DNA from 3 places in the Paraniabella yanshanensis genome. Region 3 is predicted to be linked to each of the others. Evidence: riboswitches for the same ligand, from Rfam matches in the RefSeq annotation. Region 3 holds a riboswitch; each other region holds the start of a gene.
What was found. Region 3 has a riboswitch for cobalamin ahead of U0035_RS13140 (TonB-dependent receptor plug domain-containing protein). Riboswitches for the same ligand answer to the same signal wherever they lie in the genome.
Positions count from the first base shown of each region.

Region 1: it holds a riboswitch for cobalamin, as region 3 does, so the genes downstream of both, U0035_RS16170 (TonB-dependent receptor plug domain-containing protein) here and U0035_RS13140 (TonB-dependent receptor plug domain-containing protein) in region 3, are expected to answer to the same signal.
Region 2: it holds a riboswitch for cobalamin, as region 3 does, so the genes downstream of both, metE (5-methyltetrahydropteroyltriglutamate--homocysteine S-methyltransferase) here and U0035_RS13140 (TonB-dependent receptor plug domain-containing protein) in region 3, are expected to answer to the same signal.

Region 1 covers NZ_CP139960.1:3,903,498-3,908,719, forward strand. Annotated here, with positions in the region: gene U0035_RS16150 (APC family permease) at 1-84, opposite strand, end outside; gene U0035_RS16155 (sulfite exporter TauE/SafE family protein) at 344-1,135, shown strand; gene U0035_RS16160 (YeeE/YedE family protein) at 1,415-1,735, shown strand; gene U0035_RS16165 (DUF6691 family protein) at 1,746-2,225, shown strand; cobalamin riboswitch at 2,494-2,697, shown strand; gene U0035_RS16170 (TonB-dependent receptor plug domain-containing protein) at 2,788-4,665, shown strand; gene U0035_RS16175 (MarC family protein) at 4,769-5,222, shown strand, end outside.
Region 2 covers NZ_CP139960.1:5,128,757-5,133,978, reverse strand. Annotated here, with positions in the region: gene metE (5-methyltetrahydropteroyltriglutamate--homocysteine S-methyltransferase) at 1-2,294, opposite strand, end outside; cobalamin riboswitch at 2,415-2,609, opposite strand; gene U0035_RS21185 (response regulator) at 3,225-3,602, shown strand; gene U0035_RS21180 (hypothetical protein) at 3,676-3,888, opposite strand; gene U0035_RS21175 (hypothetical protein) at 3,943-4,185, opposite strand; gene U0035_RS21170 (hypothetical protein) at 4,334-4,606, opposite strand; gene U0035_RS21165 (DUF1349 domain-containing protein) at 4,627-5,222, opposite strand, start outside.
Region 3 covers NZ_CP139960.1:3,147,148-3,152,369, forward strand. Annotated here, with positions in the region: gene dnaN (DNA polymerase III subunit beta) at 1-141, shown strand, start outside; gene U0035_RS13130 (TPM domain-containing protein) at 393-845, shown strand; gene U0035_RS13135 (PQQ-dependent sugar dehydrogenase) at 938-2,551, shown strand; cobalamin riboswitch at 2,672-2,878, shown strand; gene U0035_RS13140 (TonB-dependent receptor plug domain-containing protein) at 2,978-4,996, shown strand; gene U0035_RS13145 (YncE family protein) at 5,006-5,222, shown strand, end outside.

The sequences.
Region 1 (5,222 bases), 760 kb from region 3:
TACCGGGGCTCTGAATATACCCATTCCTATTACAAAGGATACGCAGATCATTGTGAGATCGAAAAGACCAAGCTGTTTTTTCATGTATGAATTTTTGTAAGCAGTAAAGCTGCAATGGCGGGTATGCGTTGTTTTCTCAAGTCATGTGTTTAAAAGTCGAATGATTTACGCGGGGTGCTCCCTTTTTCTGAAAGCGTTTTGTTGGCACTGAAGATAAAGAATTATTGAAAGCTGATAATTCTCTGGTGGTTTAAATAATAAAGACTTCCATTTGCTGAACCCTTAAAGTTGCGGGCGGAATATTATTCATAATTAAAATATGCATATTTGTATACCAATATATATGGAGATAGCAGGCTACATAGCAGCATTATTAATTGGCCTAACCCTGGGCCTGGTTGGCGGTGGTGGGTCTATATTAACTGTTCCCATACTGGTATATCTTTTCCAGGTATCGCCGGTGCTCGCCACTTCCTACTCATTATTTATAGTGGGGGTGACCAGCCTGGTAGGCTCGATCAATAGCTTCGCCAATAAGAAAGTTGACTTTAAAACCGTTGTGGTATTTGGAGTGTTATCGGTCATTACCGTTTTCTGTATACGTCATTATCTTATTCCTCATCTGCCTTCATTTGTGAGTATTGCAGGGTTTCAGGTACCAGTGTCTCTTCTGACCATGTTATTGTTCGCTATTCTCATGATTGTGTCTTCTTTTTCAATGATCAGGGCAGAAAAGGAGAGCACTGTTGTTCGCCGGACCGGGGTTGGCTATATCGCATTGTATGGGATTGCTGTAGGGTTAGTAACCGGTTTGCTGGGCGCCGGTGGTGGCTTCCTGTTAATTCCTGCTTTAACGGTATTGCTCCGGCTTCCCATAAAGAAAGCGATTGGTACCTCGCTGGTGATCATTACACTTAACAGTCTTATAGGTTTTGCAGATGATGTAACTCATCATCAAATGAATTGGCCGCTGCTGCTAAAAATAACAGGGATATCTGTTATAGGTATTCTGGCCGGCTCAGTAATCAGCCAGAAATTAGACGGGGGCACTCTAAAAAAGAGCTTTGGCTGGTTTGTTTTATTAATCGGTATTTATATCATCTTTCATGAATTAACAGGTCTGTCCGGGCATTAACATCATGATGGGCTATTTGGCTAACTTTATAAATAATATGATAGAGTTAATTCGAAAACCCTGGCCCTGGTATATAGCCGGCCCGCTGATAGGGCTGATTGTACCCACTTTGTTACTGTAGGCAATAAACATTTTGGGATATCGGCAAACCTGAGACATATTTGTGCCGCCTGTATTCCGGCCAACATCCCTTTTTTTAAATACAACTGGAAAAAAGAAATCTGGAACCTGTTTTTTGTTGCAGGTATTCTCGTTGGCGGGTTTATAGCTGCGCATGGGTTGTCTAATGGGGACGCAGTATCCATAACACCCGCGCTGGCTGCCGAGCTTCGGACTTATAATGTTACCGATACCCGGCATTTATTACCACAGGAAATATTTAGCTGGCAACATTTATTAACCTTGAGGAGCTTTATATTGTTGGTGGTTGGCGGATTCCTCGTTGGCTTCGGCACCCGTTATGCAGGTGGCTGTACAAGTGGCCATGCCATTATGGGACTCAGTAATCTGCAATGGCCATCCCTGGTGGCAACCATATGTTTTATGACCGGTGGCTTTGTTATGGCCAATGTATTACTTCCAGTCATCATGAAATTATAAAACTGATTTAATGAACAATAAGGTTACTGATTTTGAAGTACAGCCTGATGACAATGCTCGCACCCCTAATACCGGTATTGCATATAATTTGAGGTATTTACTTGTAGGTATGGTATTTGGAATTGTATTTGTAAAGGCGGAAATCGTTTCCTGGTTTAGGATACAGGAGATGTTCAGGCTGCAGAGTTTTCATATGTACGGTGTAATAGGAAGTGCGGTGATCGTTGGCGTTATTTCAGTTTGGATAATAAAGAAGTTCGGTTTAAAGGCCATAGATGGAACTCCTGTTACTTTTCAATCTAAGAAATTTCATAAAGGACAGATTTTCGGAGGACTTATGTTTGGACTGGGTTGGGCCATGACCGGCGCCTGTCCGGGTCCTTTATTCGCACAGATCGGCTCAGGGTTTACCGTTGTGATAGTCGTGTTGCTCAGCGCTATTGCAGGTACCTGGGTATATGGTTATATAAAGGAAAAGCTCCCCCATTAAGAGAAAGCTTTCCTTTAACTATGAGCCGATACTAAAATATTTTATCGTAACTAGCTCTCTGTAGGGATCATCTGCCTTCTCGGGGGGCCGGCGTTTCCTCCGGCGCTTGTAACCATTGATGAATGTTGTAAAGGTGTTCCCGCTAAATTAAAACGTAAGCAATTCACTTATGCAAAAATGCAGCTGCCGGGCAAACGAAGTGAAACCAGCGGGGCAGGTATTTTAGGCCCCGTCTGTTCATGTTCAAACAAACTTAATACATTTCTGTACTTTTGCGGCGATTTTTGGTCTCCGCGGTTAGCGGAGTTAAAAGGGAAGTCCGGTGTGAGTCCGGCGCTATCCCCGTAGCTGTAAGGTTTACGGATTTCTAGAATCCAGTGTTTCGCTCATATCCACTGTGTGCCGGCCGGCGCATGGGAAGGGAGCCGGAATGAAGCCAAGCCAGAAGACCTGCCAATTTTCGCATTATATTATTCAGGCTTTCGGGTGAAAAGCGTGAAATGTAACCGCTGCTGCGTTTATGTTTCCTTTTGCCCCGCCATTCAACTAAAACACTTTACAAGTGAAAAAAGTAATTCTATCGATGTTGGCATTTGCATCAGCCACATCATTAAAGGCGCAACAAGAGGTGATGAATCAGGATCTGGAGAAGGTAACAGTAACAGCAACGAGATTTCCCAAAAAGCTGAGCGAAACAGGTAAGGTGGTGAATGTTATCAGCAGGGCTGATCTTGATAAGGCAGGAGGCAAAGACCTGTCCCAGCTATTGAACGAAAAGGCAGGGGTGATTATTAATGGCGCTAATACTAATCCGGGAAAAGATAAAAGTGTTTTTTTACGGGGAGCAGCTAATGCCTATACTGTTATTCTTATCAACGGTGTTCCGGTAAACGATCCTACTGGTGTAGGTGGCGCGTTTGACCTGCGAGTGCTGCCGGTTGAGTCAATAGAACGGGTGGAGATTTTAAAAGGAGCACAGAGCACTTTATACGGCACCGATGCAATAGCAGGGGTCATCAATATAATTACCAGGAAGGGGGAAGGAAAAGCCGCGAACTTGTACGGTGGAATTAGTTATGGAAGGTATAATACGCTCAAAGCGAATGCCGGATTAAACGGTAGCTTTAATGAATCTTCCTATAACATCTCTTTTATGCATGATGAAACCGGAGGTATTGCCGAAGCGAAAGATAAAATAGGCACACAAAGTTTTCCCCGTAATGGCATGTTGAGAAATTCCTTGAGTATTGATATAGATGGTGCGGTTACCAGTAACTTTCATGTTAAGCCATTTTTCAGGTATGCATACTTTAAAAGCAGCTTTGCCAATGATGCTTTTATCGGCGGAGGCAATCGTTTTGCGAGCGAGTTGCTTTCTGCGGGAACCCAGGCTCAGTATAGTTTCGACAAGGGATCGGTAACCGGTATTTTTTCTTTTGATAATGTAAAACGTGCCTATCCCGATGGATTTGTAAAAGCTTTTGAAGGAAATAAAAAAACAGCTGAGCTTTTTAACAGGGTGGATTGGCACCGGCATTTTCAAACCTTGTTAGGATTACGGTACGATGATATTACGATGAAAAATCCTAATGCAACCAGCCTCGACACCAGTATACAAATGATCAGTCCTTATCTCTCTTTATTTCTGAAAGACTGGAACGGTTTTAACCTTGAACTGGGCGGACGCCTTAATAACCATTCTAAATTTGGTAACACATTTACTTATTCCGTCAACCCATCCTACCTGGTTAATGATCAGTTTAAGGTTTTTGTAAATTACGGAACTGCATTCAGGGCACCGGCTTTGTCAGAATTGTATGGATCGTTTGGTGCAAATCCGCTGCTGAAACCTGAGGAGTCCAGAACACTTGAAGGGGGGATACAGTATATAGGCGTTGACGAAAAATGGAACATAAGAGTAGTTGCATTTAACCGTAATACAAAAAATATTATTGCCTATCAAAATCGACAATACACTAATTATAACAGGCAAAAGGACCATGGTATTGAAATTGAACCTACCATTAATATTAATGATGATATCCAGTTAAAATTATTCTACACTTTTGTTGAAGGTAAGGTAACAACAGCAGCGGTAAACGGCGATACCACTTATAATAACTTATTTAAGCGCCCCAAACACACATTGGGATTGAGCCTGGGTTATCAGGTAACACCAGCGCTATTTGTGAGCACAAACTTCCAGAATTTTGGTAAAAGAGCCGATCTTTATTTTGAATCTATTCCACCTTATGGACAGCAAACCGTGCCGCTTGCCTCCTACAGCCTTTGGGATATCTACAGTGAGTATTCTTTCCTGAAGTCGAGATTAAGGGTATTTGCGCAGGTAAGCAACCTGCTGGATGCGGATTACTATGAGGTGTATGGGTACAGTGTTTTAGGCAGATCGTTAAATGCGGGAATAAGGTTCAGACTGTAATTGAGGAGTTGACAGGAGGAGCTCCTTTAACTATCCGAATACCGGGAACAATGGTTTATATTCGTATGGCATTTGCTATTGGTAACCAAACAAACCGGCTGATATGAATTTTAGCTATAAAGAAATTCTTACTGTTGCATTCACCCTTTTTGCGATTATAGACATCATTGGTTCTGTGCCGATACTGATTTCTATAAAAAATAAAGCCGGGGGCATCCGGGAATTTCGGGTTACCATTATTGCAGGGGCTCTGATGCTTTTGTTTTTATTTTTGGGCGGGCCGATACTGAACATATTAGGACTTGATGTAAAATCCTTCGCGGTGGCCGGTTCTATTGTGATCTTTATACTGGGATTGGAAATGGTTTTGGGTATAGAATTTTTTAAATCAGATGGCGATGTAAAAGCTTCAACGGTAGTGCCACTGGCATTCCCTTTAATTGCCGGTTCCGGAACCCTAACAACTATTATGTCATTAAAAGCCAACTATGGTGTGTATACTATTCTTATTGCAATTGTACTGAACCTCATTGTTATTTACACGGTTTTAAAATCCT
Region 2 (5,222 bases), 2.0 Mb from region 3:
TCAACACCTATTTTTTCGCGGGCTTTATGAGCCGCAGCCACCATATTTTCAAGCGCCTTTTTAGTTTCGGGCCATTTACGGGTTTTTAACCCACAATCCGGATTAACCCATATATGTTGTGCCGGCAAAAGAGTTGCCGCCTTTATCAGTAAATCCGTCATCTCAATAACAGACGGCACTCTTGGCGAGTGGATATCATATACTCCCGGCCCTATTTCATTAGGATATTTAAAGTGAGCAAAAGCCTGCAGTAATTCCATTTGAGAGCGGGAAGTTTCGATAGTAATTACATCAGCATCCATTGCGGCAACCTGTTCAATGATATCATTAAACTCGCTGTAGCACATATGTGTATGGATCTGTGTTTGATCGGCTACGCCACTGGCAGCTATGCGAAAGGCTTTGACTGCCCAATTAAGATACTGCAGCTGTTTGGACTTCCTTAGCGGCAAACCTTCGCGAATGGCGGCCTCATCGATCTGGATCATACTAATGCCCGCTTTTTCCAGCGCTAAAACTTCATCCCGAATAGCCAGCGCGATCTGGTTAGTAGTTACACTGCGTGGCTGATCATCGCGCACAAAAGACCATTGTAAAATAGTAACCGGGCCCGTCAACATACCTTTCATTACCTTTTTGGTTTGCGCAGCAGCAAAGCTGCTCCAGCGCACGGTCATGTCCCGGGGGCGACTGATATCGCCATAAATAACCGGTGGCTTTACACAACGGCTTCCATAACTCTGTACCCAACCGTTTTTAGTAAACAGGAAACCATCCAGCTGTTCTCCAAAATACTCCACCATATCATTACGTTCAAACTCTCCATGCACCAATACATCCAGCCCGATAGATTCCTGCCAACGGATAGCGTCAACAGTAGCTGCTTCAATAGCCTCTTCATATTGTGCCAGTGTCAGATCGCCTTTTTTATACCGGGCTCTCAATTGCCTTATATCATCGGTTTGCGGAAAGGATCCAATGGTAGTTGTAGGAAAAGCAGGAAGCTGAAAGCGGTTACGCTGCAGTTGCTGACGTATAGAGAAAGGGCTCTTTCGTGCAGCATCTGATTCATGAATGGCGGCCACCCTTTCTTTGACCGTTTTTTTGTGTACCTCCTCCGACTGCGCCCTGCTCTCAATAACATTTTTGTTGATCCGCAATAATTCCTCATTCCCCTCAACGATCTGGCTCAAGTCGGCTACCTCGTTTAATTTCTGTCTAGCAAAAGCCATCCAGTTTTTTATCTCAGGATCGATGGTCGTTTCCAGATCCAGGTCAATAGGACTGTGTAGCAGAGAACATGATGGCGCAATTATTATTCGCTCGCTACCTATTTTTTCAATGGCTTTATTGATGAAAGACAAGGATCTTTCATAGCAGTTTTTCCATATATTCCTGCCATCAACTACGCCTAGTGAAAGAATAAGATGATCAGGTATTGCAGCAAGCACTTCATTTAACTGTTCGGGAGCCCTCACCAGGTCGATATGCAAAGCAGCTACCGGCAGGTTAACGGCCAGTTGTGTATTGTCCAGCAGGCCTTCAAAATAAGTGGCTACCAGGATCTTTACTCCTGCTGTTTCCCTGGCTATATACCGGTAGGCACTGTCAAACGCTTCCTTTTCCTTTGCAGAAAGATCTAACGCTAAAAATGGTTCATCTAATTGCACCCATTCTGCTCCCAGCTGTTTCAGGCGGTTCAGTACAGCTATGTAGGCGGGTAGTATTTTTTTAAGCAGGTCGATTCTTTCAAAACCGGTTTCCTTTTCCTTGCCCAGTAAGAGATAACTCACGGGTCCGATCAAAACAGGTTTTGCCTTTTTTCCCAGCAACGCTTTCGCTGCCATATATTCTCCAAAAACCTTTTGGGAAAACAAATGAAATTCCTGATCTGCAGTAAATTCAGGCACGATATAATGATAGTTGGTATCCAACCATTTGGTCATTTCCATAGCCGTGATATCCAGGCCATCTTTCTGGTAACCCCGTGCCATTGCAAAATACAGATCCGTTTCACCATTGGTTTTTACATCGGTTAAAACGGGCGTATACCGTTTTGGAATGACACCTAACATCAGGCTTATATCCAGTACCTGGTCGTAGAAGCTGAAATCATTACAAGGTATCAGATCCATACCGGCCTGAAGCTGCGTTTGCCAGTTTTCTTCCCGGATCTTAAAAGCAATTCTCTGCAGATCCTTCAAATCAATGGTACCAGCCCAATACTGTTCGCAGGCTTTCTTTAATTGTCTTTGACTACCGATACGCGGGTAGCCGAGGTTTTGCGTTTTCATCAAAAATGTTTTAAAAATGAATAAATGCTTTTTACGTCCTTATCGCATAGTGGTAGAACCGGCCTGGATCCGGTAACTTCAGAAAATACCCGGCAAGCGATCGGTTCTATTATGCGATGGCCCGTCTTACTAAACAAGGCAGGTCTCCTGGCTTGTAATATCCCGGTCATCCTTCCCATGCCGCCCCTAGCAACACAGTGGATATAGCAGACCGGAACTTTTTTAATTACTTACAGTTGCGCGACAGCCCGTGATTCACACGCGGTTCCCTATTAATGCCGATTTACATCGGTAACCTCGCCTAGGGATGTGTTTCTACTAACACCCGGATGGCAAATCTATTTAATATAGACTAAAACACTACATTAAGTAAATAATTCAGTATATAGTACCACTAAATTAATTAAATGAAGAATAAAATAACAAAACAAATAGCATACATCCCCGGATTCAGTATTTTAAAAGGCAGCTCATTTTCAAAAAATAATATGCGCGCCGTTATCCCCCCGTTAGTGTTACACGAGGAAAGCAGGAATCGTAACCTGAAGCAATATTTCTTCTACCCACCTAGACAGCATGAATAATCTTGGCCAAATATTTTTTTGTGCAACCGTATGCGCAGATCACTTTTCATACAGTTCCTTTTCGTTCTCTATTTCTATTAAACCAAACGAGAAAAACCGTTATTATGGGCTTCGCGAAGGATGTCTGTATAAAGGCAGTGCTTAACCAAATTGTAATCAGCATATTATTGAAACAATTTCATTTTTCGAATCTTTACAATTTCGACCTGCATACTTTGATGGTCGGCTGCAGACTCAAATAACCTGAAATACCTAAAACTTTTTTCAAAATTTAACAGATGTTCCAAGGCCGGTTAGCTTTTCCCATTGTCAATCTAACTCTATACATTTGCGTCCCGAAAACTCTATGCAAGAAAAAAAATATACGCTGGCTGTTTTTGATTCAGACAGAGCAATGCTGAACGCATGCGCATTAATACTAAAAGAACAGGATATAGATATCCATGCTTTTGCTAATAGCGGAGACTTTGAGGATCAGCTCCAACATTCTGTCCCATCTGCTATTTTGCTTGATAACTCCATTTTACCACATGGCGGCCTTGAGGTATTACGTTTATTAAAACAACACAGTAAACTCAATAAGATCCCCGTCATTTATATGACCGGTAACGGCGCAATAGGCGACAAAGCACTAAGGCAGGGCGCGGAATATTTGCTGATCAAACCTTTTGATTTAATCCAGCTTATAGCCACCGTGCTCAGAGCCTGCGAGACCACTCACTAGTGCTGAATTATCCCGTTGGGGAGAGGCATGCATATCTTACTTTAATTGATAAAGATTACTGTTCGCTTTTGAATCAGGCACAACTTGACTCCCCTTTTACAATATCGGTAATCAAAACATGGCCTTCATCGAATAATGTAAAAACAAAATCCTGCTTTTTAACAGCGTCCTGGTGCATTATTTCGTGAGCAAAAACCAACAGGGTGATCACCTGTTGAATAAATTCATCTGATTCCGACTTTTCAAGCAGGTGAACTACCTGCTCATAATTTAATTGCATGTTCATAAGCGTTTGATTGAATTAATTATGGAAGCAATTGCAATGACACTTCCTATTCTTTTACATTTCGATGTATTCCTCAATGATCTTCCCGCATTTTTCTGCAAGTCTGGTTTCTTCTCCATCCTCTTCCCATCGCAACGTGTCAGGGTTCAATACTAGAGAAGAAATACTTTGATCGGGAAATACCACGGTATAGTAGGTTTTGCTTTTTTCCTCGTCGGCACGATACACAATGGTTATCTGACCATCAATACCAACATCCGATAAGCTTCCATGATATATCGCTATTTTCTCAGTCATATCGAGGCATCGCAATATCCGTTCCCAATATTCCGGCTACCACACAACATTTGATGGGATATTCATTTACAAATACTTGCTTCATGTGGCACCCTGATAAACCACGCCTTTATTCAGGAAAAAAATCATCAGCTGTTGACAATTTTCCTCAATCCAACATATTAGGGTTGACCGAACAGGGGTCAATGGTTCCTGGGCTGCCCGGTGTATCGGGACCGATACAAAAAAGGATCGGACAGCCTCGTTGAAGAGCGGGGTATGTAAGCGAGCCCGCTATCCCGGTCATCTTCAACCTGAATCTTCTGAAAGTGGCGAGTATGTATTTTTCAAGCAGATTGAAAAACAAACCCACCATTACAAATACGGATGCCCCTATCTTCCAGAAAGGGAGCGGCTCGCTGAGCACAAGAGCAGCGATCAATAACGCTTTTTATTTAACAATTAAATCCCTAAACGAAAGTCCTTTACACTTGTAGCTTCAATATTCACATCATTGAAATAGCTCACTGTTCCGGTATCTACCGGGCATTGCGCGCTGATGCCTAAGAAAATATTGGAAGGATATTCATTTTTATATAACCGGGCCAGCTTCCATTTTTTATTGTCCAGAGAATAGTAGCTGCCCACCGTCTTCGTATCCGAAGATATTTTCATGTACACATATTCCTGTTGAACCAGATCATGATTATTATCATCTGATGTACCAACGGTTCTCACAGAAACAACCCGGTGATCACCGCTTTCGTCCTGCTCAAAACAAAATTTCTGGTATAGATCATTGCTGCTGTATATATACAATACACCAGCGTTGTACATACCATTAGGGGAGAACCGGGGCGTAACTTTTGCCGTTAGGGTAAATGGCTTTGTATTATCGACGGATGATAATAAGATGGGCGCAGAATTGTTAGACAACTTACCGTCAGGATCGGAGAAAAAATCTTTTTTTGCACCCACCCTAAAGACCACCTGCCCCGAACTATCCACATTAATTAAATCAGCCGCACCGTTCAATGATTTATCAAAACGGGTATTGC
Region 3 (5,222 bases):
GAAATGCTGAACAGCACGCATAGCGAAGAAGTATACCTCGAACTGAGCACACCAACCAAGGCAGGACTGATTAAACCAGTTGAGCAGGATGAAAGTGAAGAGCTGTTGATGTTGGTAATGCCTTTGATGCTGAATCAATAGATTTTATCTATAATGGCATCGATTTTGCCTATAAGGGGTTTCCGGGTATAAAACGGCGTAATCGTTCCATTATTATGACAGCAACTTTTCAAAAATTCCGTGCAAGTAAACTCCTTTCTTTAAAAGGTAAGGAATGTTATATATTATATAACAAATGGTATTTGTTAGCGGGCCTTGTTATATGTTTATCAGCATGTAATTCTTCGGGCAAAGTCAATAGTACCGCTGCAAAACCTAAAACGGAAGCTAAAGTGATCCTTCCAACGCAGCAGGTTGCAACGCCGGCTGATATTAATCATGTGTACGATTACGAGAACATATTCGCACCCGGCGAAGAGAAAAAGCTGGACTCTCTGGCCAGGGTATTCGAGAAAAGCAACCTGATCCCAATCAGGATTACCACCGTAAACGATCCGGGAATAACAACCGATAACTTTGACCAACGTAATAAGCTGCTGCTGGATGAGTGGTCGGGCATGCATGGCAAAAGCGACCGGTGTATGTCTGTAAGCATCAGCAGGCAATTACGACGTATCAGGATTGATTACGGTCCATTTGTATTGCGGCTGCTTAGTGACGATGAAACCAAAACTATAGTGGAAAATCAGTTTAAACCTTCTTTTAAGCAGGACCAGTTTTACCTGGGCACATGGAACGGCTTAAATGCCCTTATGGATACCATCCGCAAGAACATTAAGTTTTAGAATATCTTGGGTTTAAGTAATTAAGAGCTGTGGAACGGCTCAATATTTGCATTGGAGCATTGCTGATAGTTTTTAACCCTCTAAACTATTTTATGACCCAACGCGCCCTCAACACCCGCTTGTCCTTTTGGGCATACTTCCTTTTTACGCTTCAGGCTTTTTCACAAACTCCCGACATTGGCTACCAGGCAGTAATTTCAGGCAATGGCCTGGCAGCACCCATTGACATTGTAAATGCCGGTGATGGTACCAACCGGCTATTTGTTGTACAGCGCAGCGGTACGATCCGCGTATATGATGATAATCTCGCTTATATCCAGGACTTCCTTACGGTTAGTGATGTTGGTACCGCAGGGGAGGGTGGCTTGCTCAGCCTGGCATTCCATCCTGATTATGCAACCAATGGCTTCCTGTTTGTTTACTATACCCGTCCCGACTTCAGCCTGGAAGTGGCCCGTTACACCGTAAATAGCGGCAATGGTAACGGCGCTAACCCCGCTTCAAAGCAAATTGTTATCAATATCCCTCATCCCGGTGAGGATAATCATAACGGAGGAAAGATACTTTTTGGTCCTGATGGATACCTGTACCTGGCTACCGGAGATGGTGGTGGCGGCGGCGACCCGTCCAATAATGCCCAGAATGGAAATAGCCTGCTCGGTAAAATGCTTCGCATCAATGTCAATACGCTTCCCTATACCCTTCCCCCTGATAATCCTTATGTAGCAGACGCCAATGTAAGAGATGAGATCTGGGCCCTAGGCCTTAGAAACCCTTTCAGATGGAGTTTTGACCGGGCTAACGGAGATATGTGGATTGCCGATGTAGGGCAGGGCGCCCAGGAAGAGATCAATTACGTGCCTGGCCCTAATACAGGAAGTGTTAATTACGGGTGGAGATGCTATGAAGGTTCATTACCTTATAATACTTCAGGGTGTTTGCCGCAGTCAAGTTATGTAAGCCCCATTTACACTTACGGCCGCGATAATACCACAGGGGGTCAATCCGTAACCGGAGGTTTTGTATACCGGGGCTCGGAATTCTCCTCCCTAACGGGGTATTATATTTTTGCTGATTTCCTGTCTGGTAACCAGTGGGTGATCACGCCCGACAGAACGCAGATGCTTCAATTACCGGATGCCGGCTTTCCAACGGGTATTGTAGCTTTCGGCGAAGCCGAGAACGGAACGCTTTATGCCGCCTCATTGTCTGGTAATGCGATTTATAAGGTGTTGGATAATGCTGCATTGCCGGTGACATTTGGAACGATTAAAGCCACCCGAAGAAAAGCCAACTTATATATCAACTGGACAACTGAAGCGGAAAACAATAATAGCCATTTTGATATTGAAGGATCGGTTGATGGTAAAACCTTTGCAGCAATTAAAACGGTGGAGACCAAAGCCATCGACGGGTATAGCAGCAGCACTATAAATTATGAACTAACGATCGGTAGAGACAACCTGGGTATGATGCTGGGTATTTCCTTATTAGCGGTATTGACTTTTGGCGGGTTCAGGTCTGCTAAAAAGCGGGAACAGGCATCGCTGATAGTATTAGCCATTCTGATTATTGTCAGCGCCTGCAATAAAAGTGATGTAGCAAAAGATCCTGAAGATGAGACCTTATTTATACGCATCGCCCAGGTTGATAAGGATGGGGCCAAACGGTATTCGCAAACCGTGCAGGTTGTAAATGAAAAGTAATGTTCTAAGTCTGATAAACCTATACGCATTTTTTTCAAAAGCTGTAATCCCTTAGGGCATTGCAGCTTTTTCCTTTTTCCTTTTCCTTTATAATTCATACCCCTTCTTTAAAAAATACACCTACCTTCGCGCCGCATTGGTTTAATACGCCTTCCGGGCGCTATTGATTAAAAGGGAATCAGGTGCAAATCCTGAACAGTCCCGCTACTGTAAGTTCTAAAAAGACATTTTGACAAATCTTAGCCACTGTTCTGAAAACCGTTCGGAACGGGAAGGCTGCTCAAAATGAGAACAAGTCAGGAGACCTGCCAAAGCAGACAGATGTTAAGCTTTCGTGGACTGAAGCTTGAACGCAAATGCTTTTATAGCAACATATTTGTTTTCAGTTGTTCGCAAAGCTGTTTGATTCATTTAATCAAATAGTTAATGCAGTATGTTTTAAAAGCCCTGGCAGGCTTATGTTTATTGCTGTTTATGATACTAAGCCCTCACCCCGTTGGCGCACAATGGCGTGATACCATTATTACCCGGGAGTTAGAGGAAGTGCAGGTGAGCGGCAGCAAAAAGAGGTCTTTGGTCGCATCGGTCTCGCCAGTTCAGGTACTATCAGGCAATGCATTGCAGCGGTTAAACAGTTTTTCTATCGCAGATGCGATCCGCTACTTTTCGGGTGTGCAATTAAAGGACTATGGCGGCATTGGCGGATTAAAGACCGTAAATGTGCGAGGCATGGGAACACAACATGTGGGTGTATTTTATGATGGAATGCAACTGGGCAACGCGCAAAACGGCATCGTCGATCTTGGGAAGTTTTCCCTTGACAATATTGAGGAAGTATCGTTACACAATAGTCAAAACCCGGACATCTTTCAATCTGCCAAAAGCTTTGGCGCTGCATCATCCATTTATATAAAAGCCCTGCCACCCACCTTTAAGGACAGCCAATCATACCAGGTAAAGGCTGCGTTTAAAACGGGTTCATTCGGGCTTATCAATCCTTCTATACACTGGCAACAAAAACTGGCCGACAATATAGCAACGACAATCAGTGCAGAGCTTATCAATGCACATGGCCGGTATAAAACCCGCTATAAAAAATGGGCTTACGACACCACCATTGTTCGGCAAAATGCCGGCGTTGCCTCTCAAAGAGTAGAGTTGGCGGTTCAGGATATTAATAAAGACAGCGCCACTCACTGGAAAATACAAGGGTACTTTTATAACTCAGAGCGAGGCTTACCCGGAGCCATTGTGGCAGAACGTTTTTACAATTCGCAACGGCTATGGGATCGAAACTTCTTCACACAGGGCTCTTTGCAGCACCGGTTTTCGCCGCGCTACAGGCTGCTGCTTCAATTTAAATATGCAAATGATCTTACCCGCTATTTAGATACTACCATCAAAAAGATAGGCGGCGCCCCATTACATAATACTTACAAACAACAGGAATATTACACTTCTTTGGTAAATGAATTTGAACTCAAAAAATGGTGGACGTTTTCATTGGCGGCAGACTGGACCCTACACCAGATGCAATCCAATTTAGATGATTTCGCTTATCCTACGCGTCAAACAAAATTAGTGGCTGTTGCAACAGAACTATCCTGGGAACCTGTGACTATATCCGGAAATTTACTAGGCAGCTTTATCAATGAAAAAGTAAAGCAAGGCAAAGCCGCTGACGACAAACAGGAATTGACGCCGGCAATCAACCTTTCCTGGATGCCCTGGGAAGCCATTCCCCTTAATTTTCGCTCCTTTTATAAACGCATTTTCAGAATGCCCACATTCAATGATTTATACTACACCATTGTTGGCTCCGCTACGTTAAAACCCGAGTACTCAAACCAGTATAATATTGGCGCCCAGTACAACAAATACTTCTCACCAATAAAGCTGGACTTCAACGTGCAGGCAGATGTTTACATCAATAAAGTCCAGGATAAAATTATTGCTATCCCTGCTAATAATTTATTCCGGTGGAGCATGATCAACCTGGGTGCTGTCGAAATAAAAGGGTTAGATGTTCATGCATCCTATTTCCTTACACTAAAGGAAAAAATTGTATTAAATGGCACGCTCAATTATTCCTACCAGGAGGCGGTTAATAAAACCACAGGGCAGCGATCTTACGGCAACCTGATCCCTTATGCTCCTAGACATAGTGGCTCGGCAACCTTGCAAGTGTTTTACCGGAACTGGGGTGTCAATTATAGTTTTATTTATACAGGCGAGCGATATATGCTACCCGAAAATGATCCGCAAAACTATCTGATGCCCTGGTACACACATGACCTGTCACTTACAAAAAAACTGGTTCTAGGAAAAACAGCTCTTGTTGTAGCTGCAGAGGTTAACAATCTTTTTAATCAATACTATGATGTGGTTATCAACTATCCCATGCCGGGCCGCAATTACTTAATAAAGCTTTCTTTCAATTTATAAACATCCCTGATGAATCAAAAACAAATCTATGTTCTGTTTTTCTTTTCTGCTGTACTGATCCTGCTTGGATCATGCAGGAAAGATCATGAGTATACGCCACCGCCACAGTCGACCGAAGCCGACTCCACCAGTACCGGTTTCTATCTTTTGAACGAGGGAGGTTGGGGTTACAACAATTCAACACTCGATTATTTCGATGTACATAACGGCGTTTATACACGCGATG